2 regions of the Gracilibacillus pellucidus genome follow, and region 1 is predicted to be linked to the other one. Evidence: riboswitches for the same ligand, from Rfam matches in the RefSeq annotation. Region 1 holds a riboswitch; the other holds the start of a gene.

Region 1 (8,171 bases):
AATAAATTGCCACTTCCGGAGAAATCGCTTGAACGAATGCTTTAGAATTAGATGTTGATGAACCATGATGCCCTACTTGATAAATATCTGCTTGAAGATTTAGATTACGTGCAAGCATCTCTTTTTCTGACTTCACTTCTGCATCTCCAGTAAAGACAAATCGAACATTGCCAAACGTAATGCGAGTACTGATCGAATCATTGTTTAAATTACCTGATAGATCTGATGGATGTAATACTTCAATATGAAAGTCTCCTATATCATGTTGTTCTCCAGCTTTTGGTTCTGAGACAGCTGTATCCGTATCAATTAGCGCATCAATTAATCGTTCAAATGTTCGTGAAGTCGTTTCGTTACCATCAATCCACACTTCTTCAGGGTGATACGTCTCGACCACTTTATCCGCATTACCAATATGGTCTGCATGTGGATGTGTTAAAATCAATAAGTCCAGTTTCTCTACGCCTAAATCAGCTAAATGCTCCATCGTCAAATTAGAATCATGTCTACCTGTATCAATTAAAATCGTCGTATCATCTGTTTGTAATAATGTACTATCCCCTTGTCCTACATCTAAAAAGGAAACAATCGCTTCTGATGATAAATTACTCGCACTATTCTGAACTGGTTCCTCCACCAAGTCAAAGATGTACACTCCCGCTACGACTAGTAACATAGCGATTACGCTGACTATTTTCTTCATGACTTGTTCTCCCTCTCCCCACTTGGTTGAATTTATTTGATATGCTTAGTTTAACATTTTCAGAAATGTTTTACATCGGATATATAACATGATGCAACTTATACACGAATAATTGGAAAACAACCAGAAATAATTGGATTTATCTGTTATAATAAGGGGTAGCGCCGTTAAAGCGAGATAAACGGTTATAAGAAACTTATCAAGGAGAAACACGCCATGGAAGTACTTGGGGGCTTTATCGAATCATATGGCTATATAGCTATTTTTGTTGTTTTAGTACTTGGTATTGTCGGATTACCAATACCAGATGAAGTATTGCTCACATATGTAGGATACAATATATTCATCGGTAGAATGACATGGAGCAGTTCACTTTCAGCAGCACTTGCTGGCTCAATCATAGGAATTACCATAAGTTATTATTTAGGAATTAAACTTGGTCTACCATTTTTGAAACGATATGGACCAAAGATTCATATAAGCGAAAAGAGAATTGATACAGCATCTAGTTATTTTTCTAAATATGGAAGCTGGTTCCTTACTTTTGGCTACTATTTACCTGGTATACGCCACATCACGGCTTATACAGCTGGTATTTCACGATATAAATTTGGCCGATTCGCACTCTTTGCTTATTTAGGTGCTATCATATGGGTGCTTTCATTCCTTTTGTTAGGAGTGCTACTAGGAAATAAATGGACACTTGTCACGACATTCGAAGGCTTTTTGCATGATAAGATCATTCCTGTTGCACTTGTAGCGATCGTACTTATAGCCGTTTTTTGGTACTTTCGCAAACGGAAAAAGAATCTAGTTAAATAAACCGATTCTTTCTCCAACCTTCAAGGCTTGCTCAACAGCAAGGGTTGAGAAGGAAAGCTGTTCAAACAAGAGTATAACGGTCGACCCAAATGAGAAGTAACCTATTTCCTGACCTTTCACTAGCTTGTTACCTTCGTATGTCAGTTGGATACTATTAATGTTCAATGCGCCAACCTTCACAATGGCACAAAAACCATGCTCAGTATCCACTTCTGTTATGCGACGATAATTAGTCGAAAGTGGACGTTTACCATATTTTTCACCAAGCTTATTTACTGGATAGGACTTACCTCCTAACGTATAGTTATCAACTATTCGGCCACTTACAGGACTGTGGATACGGTGGTAATGCTGTGGAGATAAATAAATAACCATATAGCTACCACCATTATAACGGCTTGCTTTTGTTTTACTACCTAATAGTTCGTCTATGGAAAGCTGCTTACCCTTTACAGAAAAGGCGATTCCATCCTGAATCGTACCGTAATCATTAAGGACTCCATCAACTGGACTGACAGCACTTGCCTCATGTGAATCAATCGGGCGCAAATCCTGCTTCAACTTACGTGTAAACAAAGCTTGCACAGATGGATAAGAGGATAAAGGATCACGCATTTCTTCCTGATCTATTTTATATATAGAAGCGAAAGCTGGAACTAAAAATTTACTATATTTTGATTCTGTAAAAGTAGCTAACTTACGAGAAACAAATCGATTACCGGTTAACTCAACCAATGATTTTAACAAGAATTTTAACATATATACCGAAACTCCTTAACATGCGAGAAAATAATGAACTATTGTAAACTATAGTACAATGCAGCCTTTTTGTAAAAAGGGAGAGAACAATTATGAATATAAGAAAGCATATTCCAAACAGTATTACACTTGGTAACATGTACTGTGGTTTTTTATCCATGGGTTTTACTGTTCATCATTATTATCGAAGTGCTGCGGCATTGATTCTTATCGGAATGCTCTTAGATGCCTTAGACGGCAGAGTCGCACGGCGATTAAATGTAAAAAGTGAAATAGGAAAACAATTAGATTCGCTTGCAGATATCGTTACATTCGGTATTGCACCGACGATACTTTTTGCGTATACAAACGCAATCGAGGGAGGCATGCTTGATTTTGTCTTAACAGGTCTATTTATCTTATGTGGTGGTTACCGCTTAGCACGATTTAATGTGGATACGTCTGAAGATCTGTCACACTTTTCCGGGGTACCGATTACAGCAGCTGGTGGATTACTAGCATTCTCCACTCTATTTCATGCACATATATCTGCTATCGGGAATATTGTGATTATCTGTATACTAAGCTACTTGATGGTTAGCACGTGGAAAATTCCTAGCTTTAAAACAAGTATCATTTCCAAGCAATAAAACGATTGCCGTTATCCTTACCGGAATCGTTCTATTAATCTTTGATAAGATCTCTAGATTCGCATTATTATTAACAATCGTCTATTTAATCTATATTTCTTATCGCTTAAAAGTTATTCGAGATCGGCGATAATTATAAAGGACTTGGCATGATGCCAAGTCCTTTATTTATCACATGTTTACCAAACATTCTCTGCGATTTCAACTAAATGACGAATTTTGTTCCACTGTTCTTCTTCTGTTAGCTTGTTTCCTTCCTCTGTACTTGCAAAACCACATTGCGGACTCAATGCTAAGTTTGCTAATGGAATTGATTGACTAGCTTCTTTGATTCGGGCCTTGATTTTTTCCGGATCCTCCAGATCGGGGAACTTAGACGTAAGTAATCCCAATACAACCGTTTGGTTATCACGAGTAAAGCCTTCTAGAGGTGTAAAATCACCAGAACGATCATCATCATACTCTAAAAATAGGCCATCAACCTTTAACTTCGCGAAAATTGCGTCTGATATATGGTTATATCCACCACTTGTTATGTAAGTAGAACGGAAGTTACCTCGACAAATGTGCATGGTTATCAGCATATCACTAGGTTTCTTCGCAATCGCCTCATTTAAGCACTGCACTCTTTTTTCAATAATATCGTCAACGCTCATTTGATTTTTCTCCACAACTGCTTCAATGCGCTCATCTGATACAAAATCGATCCAAGATGTATCATCTAATTGTAAATAACGGCAGCCTGCATCATAAAATGCTTGAATTGCTTTTTGGTATGCTGCGACTGTATCCTGGAAGAACTGCTCGTCATCACCGTTATAGTATTCGTCTCCTTGAATTCTAGTAAATAACATATTCGGACTTGGAATAGAGAATTTAGCCACTTGACTACCGTCACCATATTTTTCAACCGCTTCTTTTAAAAAGGTAAAGTGGTCTACCATCTCATGTCCAGAAAAATCAATTTTATCAACCACTTTAATGGCCTGATTTTTCGTCTTTGCTCCCTTAAAATTGCTAATATATTCTGTCTCAAACAGCTCAACGCCGTGTAACCCAGCAAGGAAATCTAAATGCCACCAGGAACGTCTAAACTCCCCGTCTGTAATAGACTTCAAGCCTACTTCTATCTCTTTTTGTACTAATTTCTCAATTTCTTCATCTTCCACTTGTTTCAGGCTAACTTTATCTAGTTTACCTTCTGCATATGCTTTTCTCGCTTCTTTAATCGCTTCTGTTCTTAGTAGACTCCCTACATGATCTGCCTTAAATACTGTCTTTACCATCGTAATCCTCCTCTATAATAAAAAATCCCCTTCTTACAGATAAGAAGAGGATTTGATATATCTAACGATTCTCTCTTCTTATCTGTAAGCAAATTGCTGCTGGAATTGGCACAGTACTTCTAGTAAGTCCGCTGCCGAGGTTTCCTAGGGCCAGTCCCTCCACCTCTCTTGATAAGAATATACAATTATTACATAAGGATATAATTATTTGGCAATTCTGTCAACTCATGATGTAAATTATGAAGGCACTACTACTTCTTCCTTTTGTACTTTTTTTACTTTATTATTCTTTAAAGTAAATATAGATAACATAACAAACAGTACGACAATCCCACCTAAAATATAAAATGTTGTTTGATAATTAGTCAGATCATAAATCCAGCCGACCAGTGCAGAGAAAATGATAACACCAATCTCACTTGAAACCTTAAATCCTATCAAATATACCGTGGCAGATAATCTTGCATCAAAGTTAACTGATATATACTTAAATACAGCAATTAATAGAATTGGTAATTCTACAGCATGTAACATTTTCATAAATGAAATGCCAAACCCTCCTGTAACAACTGCAGAGCCCACGATACGAAAAGCCATAATAGAACCAGCAAAAACTAAAGATTGTTTAATACCGATTTTATTGACTATGAAAGGCGCTAAGAATAAAAACAAAGCCTCTACAAATACTTGGACCGAATTTAAAATCCCATAAACAGTATTACCCTGAGCTTGATCAGTGAATAGGCTTACAAAATAAACAGGAAATAGCTGTTGATCATACACTGTGTAAATGCAAACTGTACCAAATAAATAAATGATAAGATACCAAAATATCTTACTAGAGAATAAATAACGTATATCCTTCATCGAAACATTGGATACACTTTTTTCTTCTGTCTTAGAAACTTCCACTTTAAAAAACATATTCAGTAGTAAAAACATAACCCCTGTGAAAGATGCAATCCAAAAATTAATATGGGGATTGATGCTCATTAATGCACCTGCACCAATCGCGGCTACAGCATAGCCCAATGACCCCCACATTCTAGCCTTTCCAAACTCAAAATTATATTTACGACTTATCTTTTCCGTATATGACTCTAGAAAACCTGCTCCCGCAACAAAGCCTGCCCCTAAATAAATGGCACCTAGTATAGCACCTAAGTAAAAATTACTTAATAATAATGGTTCATAAACATAAATAACAAATGGAGCAATCAATACTAGAATAAGACTTTGAAACCAGACTAGGTTTTTCTTAGTGCCCAACTTATCTTGTAAATATCCATAAATGATCATGAAAAACAAAGAAAAGAAAGAATTAAAGGAATATATGGTTCCTACTTGTGCCCCTGTTAAACCTAAACTGTTATTTAACCAGATAGAATAAAAGGACCACCATATAGACCATGTGATAAAGAACAAAAACAAGTAACCAGATGAAAACCAATACTTAGTATTCTTTAAAAAATCCATTGTGATTAGCTCCTCTCACTTATTCAATGTAGTCACTTCCAAATAGATTGATATTCTTCCAAGCTCAAGCCGTTAAAAGGTACTTCCTCTTTTTCTGTGTATAATTGCATTTTTTCTATGCTTCCTCTTGGATAAAATAGATTAGTAGAAACACTTAATCCATCATTCACAAAAATCTCAACAGATGATTGATCAAGAATACTAAAAATATTCTTCACCTTCTGCCCTTTCAAAGACCCTGTGATTTCCTTAGAAAAGTCCTTAGAAAAATCAAGAATTCCAGCAGTGCGAGAAAAGAAATATACATCCTTTTCTTGATCAAAGTGAAAAGTAAATATTTCTTCCTGATCACTAATTAATCGGAATCCCCATTGGCCACTATTGGGAATCTCTTTAGTCTCTACATTAATTGTGACAGGAAGCTTTATTTCATATTCCAAATAAGCGGATGGTTGTACAGTAAATGGTTCCTCCTGCAACTGTTTCTGTTGATTCTCAGGTATGACAGGGGTTTGCTTTAATAGGTAATCTCCTTTCACCTGCTGAACAGTAAGTGTCCTAACCAGACTCATAGAACTTCTCCAAGGAGATACAGGTACTTCCCCGGCATATTCCCAGTTATTCATCCAACCTATCCAATATGTCTTTGCCGTATTATCCCACGTTATCGCTGCATAAAAATCTTTTCCTTCATCCGCCCATTTTACAGGATCTTCTGCTTGTTCATTAGGACGAAAGAATATGCCATCAAATGAACCAGTAAAATATTGAACAGCTGAACCACCATTCGGTCCACCTTCATTCATGCTTACAATGAGAACCCATATACTATCGTCCGTTCCTTCAATTGGTAAACAAACTAAGTCAGGGCATTCCCAAACACCTTCATGTGATGGATATTCCTTACCAAACGAAGATAAGTACTCCCAATCAATGAGATTAGGAGAACCATAAATTTGAATATGATCGCCACAAGCCAAAACCATCATCCATTTTTCCGTTTCCTTATGCCAAAACACCTTTGGATCACGAAAATCTTTAATAGTTGTATTTTCAATTACCGGATTACCAATATATTTTTTCCATGTTCGTCCTTTGTCTGAGCTGTAAGCAATACTTTGTTGCTGACTTTGACCATCGTGGGTAAATATAGCAACTAAACCACCACTTCCTTCTTCAAACAAACCACTCGTGTTATCTTTATCTACCACGGCTGAACCAGAAAAAATTGTTCCTAACTCATCTGGTGCCAATGCTATATCTAACTCTTCCCAGTGAAAAAGGTCACTGCTTACCGCATGCCCCCAATGCATATGATCATGATCATTACCATAAGGGTTTCTTTGATAAAATAAATGATACTCTCCTTCAAAATAAACAAGACCATTTGGATCATTAATCCAATTTTCTTTAGGAGTAAAATGAATCTGTGGTCGATGTGGTTCTTGATAATACATACTAATCTCCCCTTCTAATATGATGTTTTTTGATAGCGTTATCATTTTTCCTTGGTTACAAATTATCACTTTCTGTTTCGTATGTCAACCGGTTGACATATGGCTTTTAATACTGCTCTACCAAAAAAGAGCAGAAAAATGGAACCTATTGTGTAGTGCTTCCTTTCCATAGTTCGATTGGGAGAACCGTTTCAGAAATAGAAAATTCTTTATTTTCAATTTGCTGTTCTAACACTTTCACAGCCGACTCAGCAATCAATAAAACAGGCTGTATAATAGTAGTTAACTGAGGGGAAATGGATCGAATTAATTCCGTACCATCATAGCCAATAACTTTAAGATCATTTGGGATATGGTAGCCTAAACCTTCTGCATACTGTATTATTTTCAACGCTAATAAGTCATCACTTGCGAAAATACCATCTACATCAGGATGTTCCCTAAACAATTGTTCTATTACGTTTATATTTTCCTCTAAAAAAGCTACACTAGGCGTTTCATATACAATTGGATCCCTACCTCGCTCCCTCAATACCGCTTCATAGGCATATCGTCGATCATTAGCGGGTGTTTTTAATTGAGATGGACCATTAATATGTATTATTTTTTTACAACCACTTTGAATTAATTCATTCGTTGCAATCTCGCCACCTTGATAGTTATTAGAGCTTATAACATGTATGTTTTTTCCTAAGTAATGATCAATCGCAATAGCTGGTAATAAGTGATTATCATTTACTAAACCACGATTATACGTAACAACAATCACCCCATCTACTTGGTTACGTAATAGCATTTCCCAATATTTTTTTTCTTTATCTGCCTCATTCAAACTATTACACAACAATACTTTGTATCCTTTTCTATTACATATTCCTTCTATATGTGATACAAGTTCTCCATAAAACGGATTGCTCGTTGATGGCACAATTACTCCTATTAAATGTGTTCTATTTTTATACAAAGACCTAGCTAAATCGTTAGGAACATAGTTTATCTCTTTCATCGCTTGATAAACCTTTCGTTTTGTTTCTTCGCT
Region 2 (8,171 bases), 200 kb from region 1:
TTGTTTAGGTGTTAGCTCGCCTAATGTTTGGATCGATAGATGTTTTTGTAAATCAGTTAAAGCAATTTCACATTGGTTGCGACGCTCATTATATTTGGAATCTGCTAACTCGCGTCTTTTATTTGTATTAATAATAATGATGTCATGCTTATCTAGTTGAATTGGCGCATATTGATAGTTTAATGAATCGCAGTCTAATAGCATTGCTTGATCTTTTCTTCCCATCCCAATCGCAAATTGATCCATAATTCCACTATTAACGCCAATATAGTGATTTTCTACTTTTTGTCCGAGTTGAACCATGCGAATGCGATCCATCGTTAAATCATACATTTTTTCTAACAATACGCCTGTCACTAATTCAATCGAGGCAGAGGAGGAGAGACCTGCGCCATTTGGAATGTTTCCGTAGAAGAATACATCAAAACCTTGATCAATCGTATATCCTTCTTGCTGAAAATAGTAGATCATACCTTTCGGGTAATTCGTCCAATTATCTTCTTTTTTGTAGGAAAGGTCTGATAAAGATACTTCGATTATACCTTGATCAGGAAAGTTCTCAGAGTAGAAACGTAATTGTTGGTCGTCTCGCGGTATAGCTAAGGCATAAGTACCGAACGAAATCGCAGCAGGAAATACATGACCACCATTATAATCTGTATGCTCACCAATTAAATTAATCCGCCCAGGAGCGAAAAAAATGCGAGGTTGCGTTTGAACTTGAAAAATACGCTCGAACTTCTTGATTAAATCCGTTACATTCATTGTGGCACCATCCTTCGCAAAGTGTAATAACAACTTAATTAATTTAATTTATTAACTATATTGTACACGGTTTCAATGGAAGATACAAGATGAAATCTGTAAAGGATTCAATTTTACAGGATGAAATGAAACGGATGCTAACTTTCTAATAAGTTTCGTTTTATTAATAAGTACTACCCTTGATGAATGGTCGAATCTTTTGTGTGTACTGCTTGCTTCTATTTGTTGGATAAAAGTGTATCATATTCTCAACTAAACTCACTTTAGTGGTGTTTGTATTCAGCTATCTTTGCGGAGAATAAAAAGAGAAGCCCTCAGTTAGAAGAGAAAATGACTGAGGGCGCTTTTCTTATACTTTTAATGAAAGCTGATGTACGCGAAGTTTTTTAGCAGCAGCTACCATATTTTCTAAAGCTGCGATGGTTTCTTCCTCGTTCCTTGTCTTCAGTCCACAGTCTGGGTTAATCCAAAATTGTTCTATATCAATGGTTTCTAGAGCACGTTTAATATTCATTTCAAGTTCTTGCAAAGTAGGGATACGTGGACTGTGGATGTCATAGACACCAAGTCCAATTTCTTTTTTGTAGTCGTTTGTTTCAAAGGTTTCAATTATTTCTCCATGACTTCTAGATGTTTCAATCGAGATTACATCTGCATCTAGGTCATCAATTACTTCATAAATTTCACCAAATTCAGAGTAGCACATATGTGTATGAATTTGTGTTTCATGTTTCACCGTCGATGTTGCGAGCTTAAAAGCCTGTACGGCTGCATCAAAATAATTTGGCCACTTCAATCGATTCAATGGGAGTCCTTCGCGTAATGCTGGTTCATCTACTTGTATAATACTAATTCCTGCCTTTTCTAATGCTAATACTTCTTTTTCCAATGCTAACGCAATTTGATTTTGAACAGTGAAGCGTGGCAATTGTTCATGAACAAACGACCAGTTCAAAATAGTGACAGGTCCTGTTAACATTCCTTTTACAGGTTTGTTAGTTAATGATTGCGCATAAGTTATTTCTTTTACCGTTATTGCTTTTTCCCATTCTACATTACCGACTAAAAGTGGAGGTTTAACACAGCGTGAACCATAGGATTGCACCCAGCCAAATTCAGTAACAGCAAAACCTTTAAGTTTCTCACCAAAATATTCGACCATATCAGTTCGTTCAAATTCTCCATGTACAAGCACATCTAAATCTAGTTTTTCTTGAATGTGAATCCATCTTTTTGTTTCGGATTCAATAAACTCATTGTATACTTGTTCAGAAATTTCTCCTTTACGCCATTTTGTTCTTGTTTGCTTTACTTCAAGCGTTTGTGGCAAACTTCCGATAGTCGTGGTAGGTAATAAAGGGAGTTGTAACTTCTTTTGTTGATATTTCTTTCTTTCCAAAAATGGCAGCTCTCGTTTTGCATCTTTTCGGATGCTTTCTGTTAAGTGACTACGGTAATCGGACTGATCTAAATAATTAATTGCCTCTTTACTTTCTGTAAAAGCATGTTGAACGGCATCATTTTCTTCATGTAAGGCAGTTGTTAGGGTTTGTATCTCTTTTAATTTTTCATCAGCAAAACTCAATCCGTTTTTCACTAGTGGATCTAGTTTCTCCTCTAGCTCTTTTGTTACAGGAACATGTAATAAGGAGCAAGATGGTTGAATAATCAATGTTTCAGGATTAGCGACTCGTTGGATCGTTTCTAAAAGTTGATATTTATCCTCTAAATCAGCTCGCCAGACATTGCGCCCGTTAATAATACCAACGCCTAAAGCTTTATCAGTTGGAAATCCGAATTTGTTGATGACATCTATATGTTCTCCGTGCACAAAATCTAGTCCAATTCCTTTAACAGGGAGTTTTATAATTCGGTGATAATGCTGTACTGTTTCGAAATAAGTTTGCAAAATGATCTGAACACCAGAAACATGGTCATCAATCATTTGGTAAACTCGTTCTACTAGTTTTATTTCTGTTTCTGATAGGTTAGTTCCTAAAATAGGTTCGTCTATTTGAACCCATTCTGCACCTGCAGCAGACAACTCATGAAGTATTTGCTCATATAAGGGTAGTAATTTGTTAACCCAATTTTCTAATTCATTTTCATGATAACCTTTAGCAAGCTTAACAAATGTGATAGGACCAACGATTACAGGTTTTCCATCGATATTTAATTCCTCTTTTGCTTCTTCATAGTAAGATAATGCTCTGTTTTCCAGTAAAGATGGTTCCGTACCTTGTAATTCGGGCACGATGTAGTGGTAATTAGTATTGAACCATTTTGTCATTTCAGCTGCTACTGCGTTTTTCTCTCCGCGAGCAATAGCAAAATAGCAAGACAGGTCAGTGGGATCGTGATGGGTAAAACGTTCTGGAATGATATTGAAAGAAATAGCTGTATCTAATAGATGATCGTATAAAGAAAAATCTCCGACAGGAATTAGATCTATACCTAACTCCTTTTGTTTTTTTAGGTTATGGAGACGTAAGCTCTTCATTTGTTCTTGAAGACAGGTAGCATTTATATCTCCACGCCAAAATGCCTCAATTGCTCTTTTCCATTGTCGCTTTTCGCCAATTCGAGGGTAACCTAGATTGCTACTAAGAATCGTTGTCATTATGAAAAACTCCTTTAATTATTTATTTTCATTGCTTGTGAAGCTTGTTTATTTGCATAATTCGTTAGCTCCACTGTTATGGGATAATGCAAGAACGGTGTGACAATGTAAATACCATTAAAATATTGTAGAGCTGTATCAATTAATTCTTTTGCGATTTCTTTCCCTTCCTGGATACTTTGTGTTTTATTCTGGGATTGCTTCATTCTAGATCGAACTTCATCAGGTAACTTCATACCCGGTACTTCATGGTGTAAAAATTCTGCATTTCGATAAGAGGTTAGTGGCATGATGCCAACGAAAATAGGTTGATCAATATGTTGAGTAAGTTGATGTAACTGAATAATTTGTTCATGATTGAAAATTGGTTGAGTCAAAAAGTAATCAGCACCGTGGTTAATTTTCTGCTCCATTCTTTTTACTGCCTTTTCAAGGTTCGCAACATTAGGATTGAACGCAGCGGCTACTTGAAAATGTGTTTTCGTTTTTAGTGAGTTACCGGCAAAGGATAATCCTTGATTACACTGCTGTTTAATGAGTCTTGTTAATTCGATAGATGTCACGTCAAAAACAGATGAAGCACCTGGGAAACCACCAATTCGTGTTGGATCGCCAGTGATCGCTAGAATTTCATGAAAGCCTAATGTATGGAGACCGAGTAAATGAGATTGAAGCCCGATTAAATTTCGATCCCGACATGTTAAATGAATAAGTGGTGTCACTTTACATCCTGCTTGCTTCATTTTTACAGCCATGGCAAAGTTACTAATACGTGGTGAAGCCAGAGAATTATCTGCTAATGTAATCGCGTCTGCTCCGGCATCTTCTAGTGCAAGTGCACCTTCGAGAAATGTGTCTGTATCTAGATGTTTTGGCGCATCTAACTCTACGATTACGGTGTGCTGTTTGCGAGCCTTTTCCGCTAATGGTATTGGCAAGGGAAGTTGTTGTTTGTTAGCAGTCTGCGTAAAATTAATTTTTTTCACCTTTTTTTGCTTAATCGGTGTTAATCCACTTATGCCATCTTTAACAGCGCTAATATGTTCTGGCGTTGTACCACAGCATCCACCAATTAAACGCACGCCTTGGTTACGGAACTCTTTTGCGCATTTTACAAAGTAGTCACTGTATTGGCTATAAACTAATTTCCCATTTTGGTAGGAAGGGAGACTTGCATTCGGATATGCAGCTAAATATGCTTTCTCAAGAAGTGGAACAGATTCTAATGCTTTAAGCATATAGTGAGGACCAAGATGGCAATTGACACCTACAACATCTGCACCTATGTCTTCTAATGTTTTCAAGGCTGTTGAAAGCTGTAATCCATTTTCCATCACACCTGGTTCATGCATCGACACATTGGTGATAATCGGCAATTTTGTTTCTTGTCTAGCAATCTCTAACACTTGCTTGATTTCTTCAAAGTCATAGTATGTTTCCAATAATAAGCCATCTATCCCTTCTAATAATAAAGAGAATAACTGCTCCTTAAAGCTACGGATGATGTCTTTCTTTGAAGCGATTAATTTTTGAACTCCTCTGATTCCTCCAATTGTTCCTAAAACAAATCCTTTGTCTTTGGCAGCAGTTTTAGCGAGTTGTATAGCTTTTGTATTTATCTCATGTACCTGCTCCTCTAAACCAAAACGCGACAATTTAATATAGTTTGCTCCATATGTGTTGGTTTGTATAACTTCAGCTCCAGCATCAAGATATGTTTGATGAACGTGGAGAATTTGGTCTGGATGCGTAAGGTTGTAAGATTCAAAGCAGCGATTGACACCGTGAGAGTATAGTAGGGTTCCTATTGCTCCATCAGCGACAACTAGTCTTTGTTGCAATGCATTGCGTAAATCAGACATTTTTTCACCTCTTTTCTATGTAGAATAAATGTTTATAACATAAAAAATCTCCGTCTATTGAAAGACGGAGATTAATTAACGTAAACTCTCATCTTTCAAGCAGCTATTGCTTGCTGGAATTAGCACCTTGTCATATTAGACGGTTGCTGAGGCTTCGTAGGGCCAGTCCCTCCACCTCTCTGGATAAGAAAAATTATTTAACTGATAGTATTTGTTAGAATGTTACATGAAAATAAAAAACATTGCAAGTTATTTTTGTGAATTTTCCGACAACTTGATTCTTTATCGAGATATGGTATGATAAACCTAGTTGAAAATCATTATCAGTAAGAGGGAGTCATGTTCATGAGTATCCAACAACTTATCACCGAACGTCGCTCGATATCGGTATATCGGGATAAAGAAGTACCAGCAAGTCTAATAGAAGAGCTATTAGAAACAGCAGTATGGGTACCTAATCATAAAATGACAGAGCCGTGGCGATTTGTTTTTGTGCAAGGAGAAGCAAAGGAAAAACTAGCCGAAATTAATCGAAAAGTTGCTATTTCTAAAGCGAATACAGAAGTAGAAGAAGAATTACAAGTGATTAGTGACAATGCTTATAACAAAATAATGAGTGTGCCATTCATCTTTTTTGTCATTAACACCCTACATCCACAAGAAAAATTAAGAGAAGAGGATTATGCTTCATCTAGCTGTTTAGTCCAAAACTTTAGCTTACTTGGTTGGGAAAAAGGGCTAAGTGTTTTCTGGAAAACAGGAAAGTTAGCATTCTGTGAAGAGACCGCTGCATTAATCGGTTTACAAGAAAATGAGCGGGTAGTTGGCCAAATTCAAGTAGGGTATCCTGCTAAAAATCAAACGCCTATTCCAAGAACAGCAGCAAAAAATAGAATTACAGTAATAAATTAAGTGTTGAAAAGAGGCTGCCTCAACCAATTTTGGTTGATCGCAGCCTCTTTTCAAGTTGCCAGAAAGCTAAGCATTCTATACATACTATTTTTCTGTAAAAAAAGACCGATGAAAGATATCATCGGACAAAAGAAAAAGGGGCTATCATTTTGTGAGAAAGCAATCTTTGCAGCATTGCTCAATTTGGAACAATTTAAATATATCAAATGAATGAAAAGAAGGTGTTAAAGCTAAGTTAAGAAATTGTAAAGATTTACCCAAATAGAAGTAGAAAACGCTATAATAGAAATAGATGTTTCTAGGAGGGTTTAGAATGGAAAAAGTGTCGATATGTGTAACAAGTGATGTTCACGGTTATATTATGCCTACTACTTATCGTGATCATCAAGAGGTGAATATTGGATTAGCCAAAGCTGCCTCTATTATTCAACATATAAGAGAGAAAAACCATACGATCTTAATCGACAATGGTGATTTTATTCAAGGAAGTCCTGCTACATATTATTTTGCCAAAAAACAAGGGGATCAAGCGAGTCCTGTTATTAAAGTAGCTAATCAATTAAAATATGATCTTGCAGTACTTGGGAATCATGAATTTAACTATGGATCAGACTATTTACAAAAAGCAGTGGACGCTGCTGAGTATCCTTTTTTGTCAGCTAATATAATAGATGAGAGAACGACTGAGCCATACTTCGGTAAACCCTACGTAATAAAAGAAATAGCTGGTATTAGAATGGCGATATTAGGATTAACGACACATTACATTCCTAATTGGGAAGAGCCAAAGCATATTGAACAATTACGTTTTGAGGATGCTTGTGAATCAGCTAAAAAGTGGGTTGCGAAAATACGTGAAACGGAAGCACCAGATGTGATGGTAGTATGCTATCATGGGGGATTAGAGCGTGACCCGCAAACTGGTGAACCAACTGAAGATTTAACAGGTGAAAATCAAGGCTATCAAATTTGCCAAGAAGTAGACGGAATAGACATTTTAATTACGGGTCACCAACACCGCTTTTTATCAGAAGAAATTAATGGTGTGACAGTCGTTCAACCAGGTAATAATGGGCAAGCAGTCGCAGAAGTAACGTTGTCTATTGGAGAAAAAGTAGAATCTATTACCTCTACTTTACACTATGTGGACGATGAGACGAAGGCAGATGAGCAAGTAATAGACTCCCTAAAAGAAGAGGAAAAAGCAGTGCAAGAATTTTTAGACCAAGTAATGACGAATGTCAAAGGTGATATGACGATATCAGATGGAATGGATGTTAGATTAAATGGTCATCCATTTATTAATTATATCAATCAATTACAATTAGATGTTTCAGGTGCTGACCTGTCTGGGACAGCGTTATTTAATGATACATCTCCAGGATTCGGCGAACAAATTACGATGAGAGATATTGTTTCAAACTATATTTACCCGAATACGTTAAAAGTTTTAAACATTACTGGTCATGATGTAAAAGCCGCATTAGAAAGGTCGGCTAGCTATTTTGCGTTAGAAGGTGATGAAATAGGTGTTAATCCATCTTTCTTACAACCGAAGCCCCAACCATATAACTATGATATGTGGCAAGGTGTTTATTACGAAATCAATGTATCAAAACCAATTGGCGAAAGAGTAGTAGTACTAGAATATGAGGGACAACCTCTGGATTTAGACCAAGAATTCCGAGTAGTAATGAATAACTATCGCGCAAGTGGTGGTGGTAACTACCATATGTTTAAAGATAAAGAAGTAGTCAAAGATATTGCCGTTGACATGACAGAATTAATTGCGGATGACCTATTGAAGAAGGCGGAATTGATACCAGATTTCACAAAACATTTCCGTGTTTTCAAATAATTATTAGATTACAAATATAGCATATAGTTAGAAAATGTTACGTAATGATGTATAAAATCTATGATTGTTGCCCCATAATGACAAATGTGACAAGCGTTTGTAATAAAGTAATGTTTGTTACAGACTCTTAAATTCACTGTAACCACAAAGGATG

The links. A riboswitch is a leader RNA that binds a small molecule or an ion and turns the genes downstream of it on or off. The one in region 1 is predicted to bind S-adenosylmethionine.
Region 2: it holds a riboswitch for S-adenosylmethionine, as region 1 does, so the genes downstream of both, SH601_RS03900 (bifunctional homocysteine S-methyltransferase/methylenetetrahydrofolate reductase) here and SH601_RS04765 (5-methyltetrahydropteroyltriglutamate--homocysteine S-methyltransferase) in region 1, are expected to answer to the same signal.

The regions. Positions count from the first base shown of each region.
Region 1 is NZ_JAWZSR010000002.1:293,120-301,290, forward strand. Features, by position in the region: gene SH601_RS04745 (ComEC/Rec2 family competence protein) at 1-703, opposite strand, end outside; gene SH601_RS04750 (DedA family protein) at 920-1,525, shown strand; gene SH601_RS04755 (phosphatidylserine decarboxylase) at 1,514-2,284, opposite strand; gene pssA (CDP-diacylglycerol--serine O-phosphatidyltransferase) at 2,377-2,913, shown strand; gene SH601_RS04765 (5-methyltetrahydropteroyltriglutamate--homocysteine S-methyltransferase) at 3,093-4,199, opposite strand; SAM riboswitch class I at 4,275-4,377, opposite strand; gene SH601_RS04770 (oligosaccharide MFS transporter) at 4,437-5,675, opposite strand; gene SH601_RS04775 (glycoside hydrolase family 32 protein) at 5,708-7,132, opposite strand; gene SH601_RS04780 (LacI family DNA-binding transcriptional regulator) at 7,278-8,171, opposite strand, start outside.
Region 2 is NZ_JAWZSR010000002.1:95,472-103,642, reverse strand. Features, by position in the region: gene SH601_RS03910 (galactokinase) at 1-765, opposite strand, end outside; gene metE (5-methyltetrahydropteroyltriglutamate--homocysteine S-methyltransferase) at 1,115-3,385, opposite strand; gene SH601_RS03900 (bifunctional homocysteine S-methyltransferase/methylenetetrahydrofolate reductase) at 3,400-5,247, opposite strand; SAM riboswitch class I at 5,333-5,437, opposite strand; gene SH601_RS03895 (nitroreductase family protein) at 5,593-6,159, shown strand; gene SH601_RS03890 (bifunctional metallophosphatase/5'-nucleotidase) at 6,473-8,017, shown strand.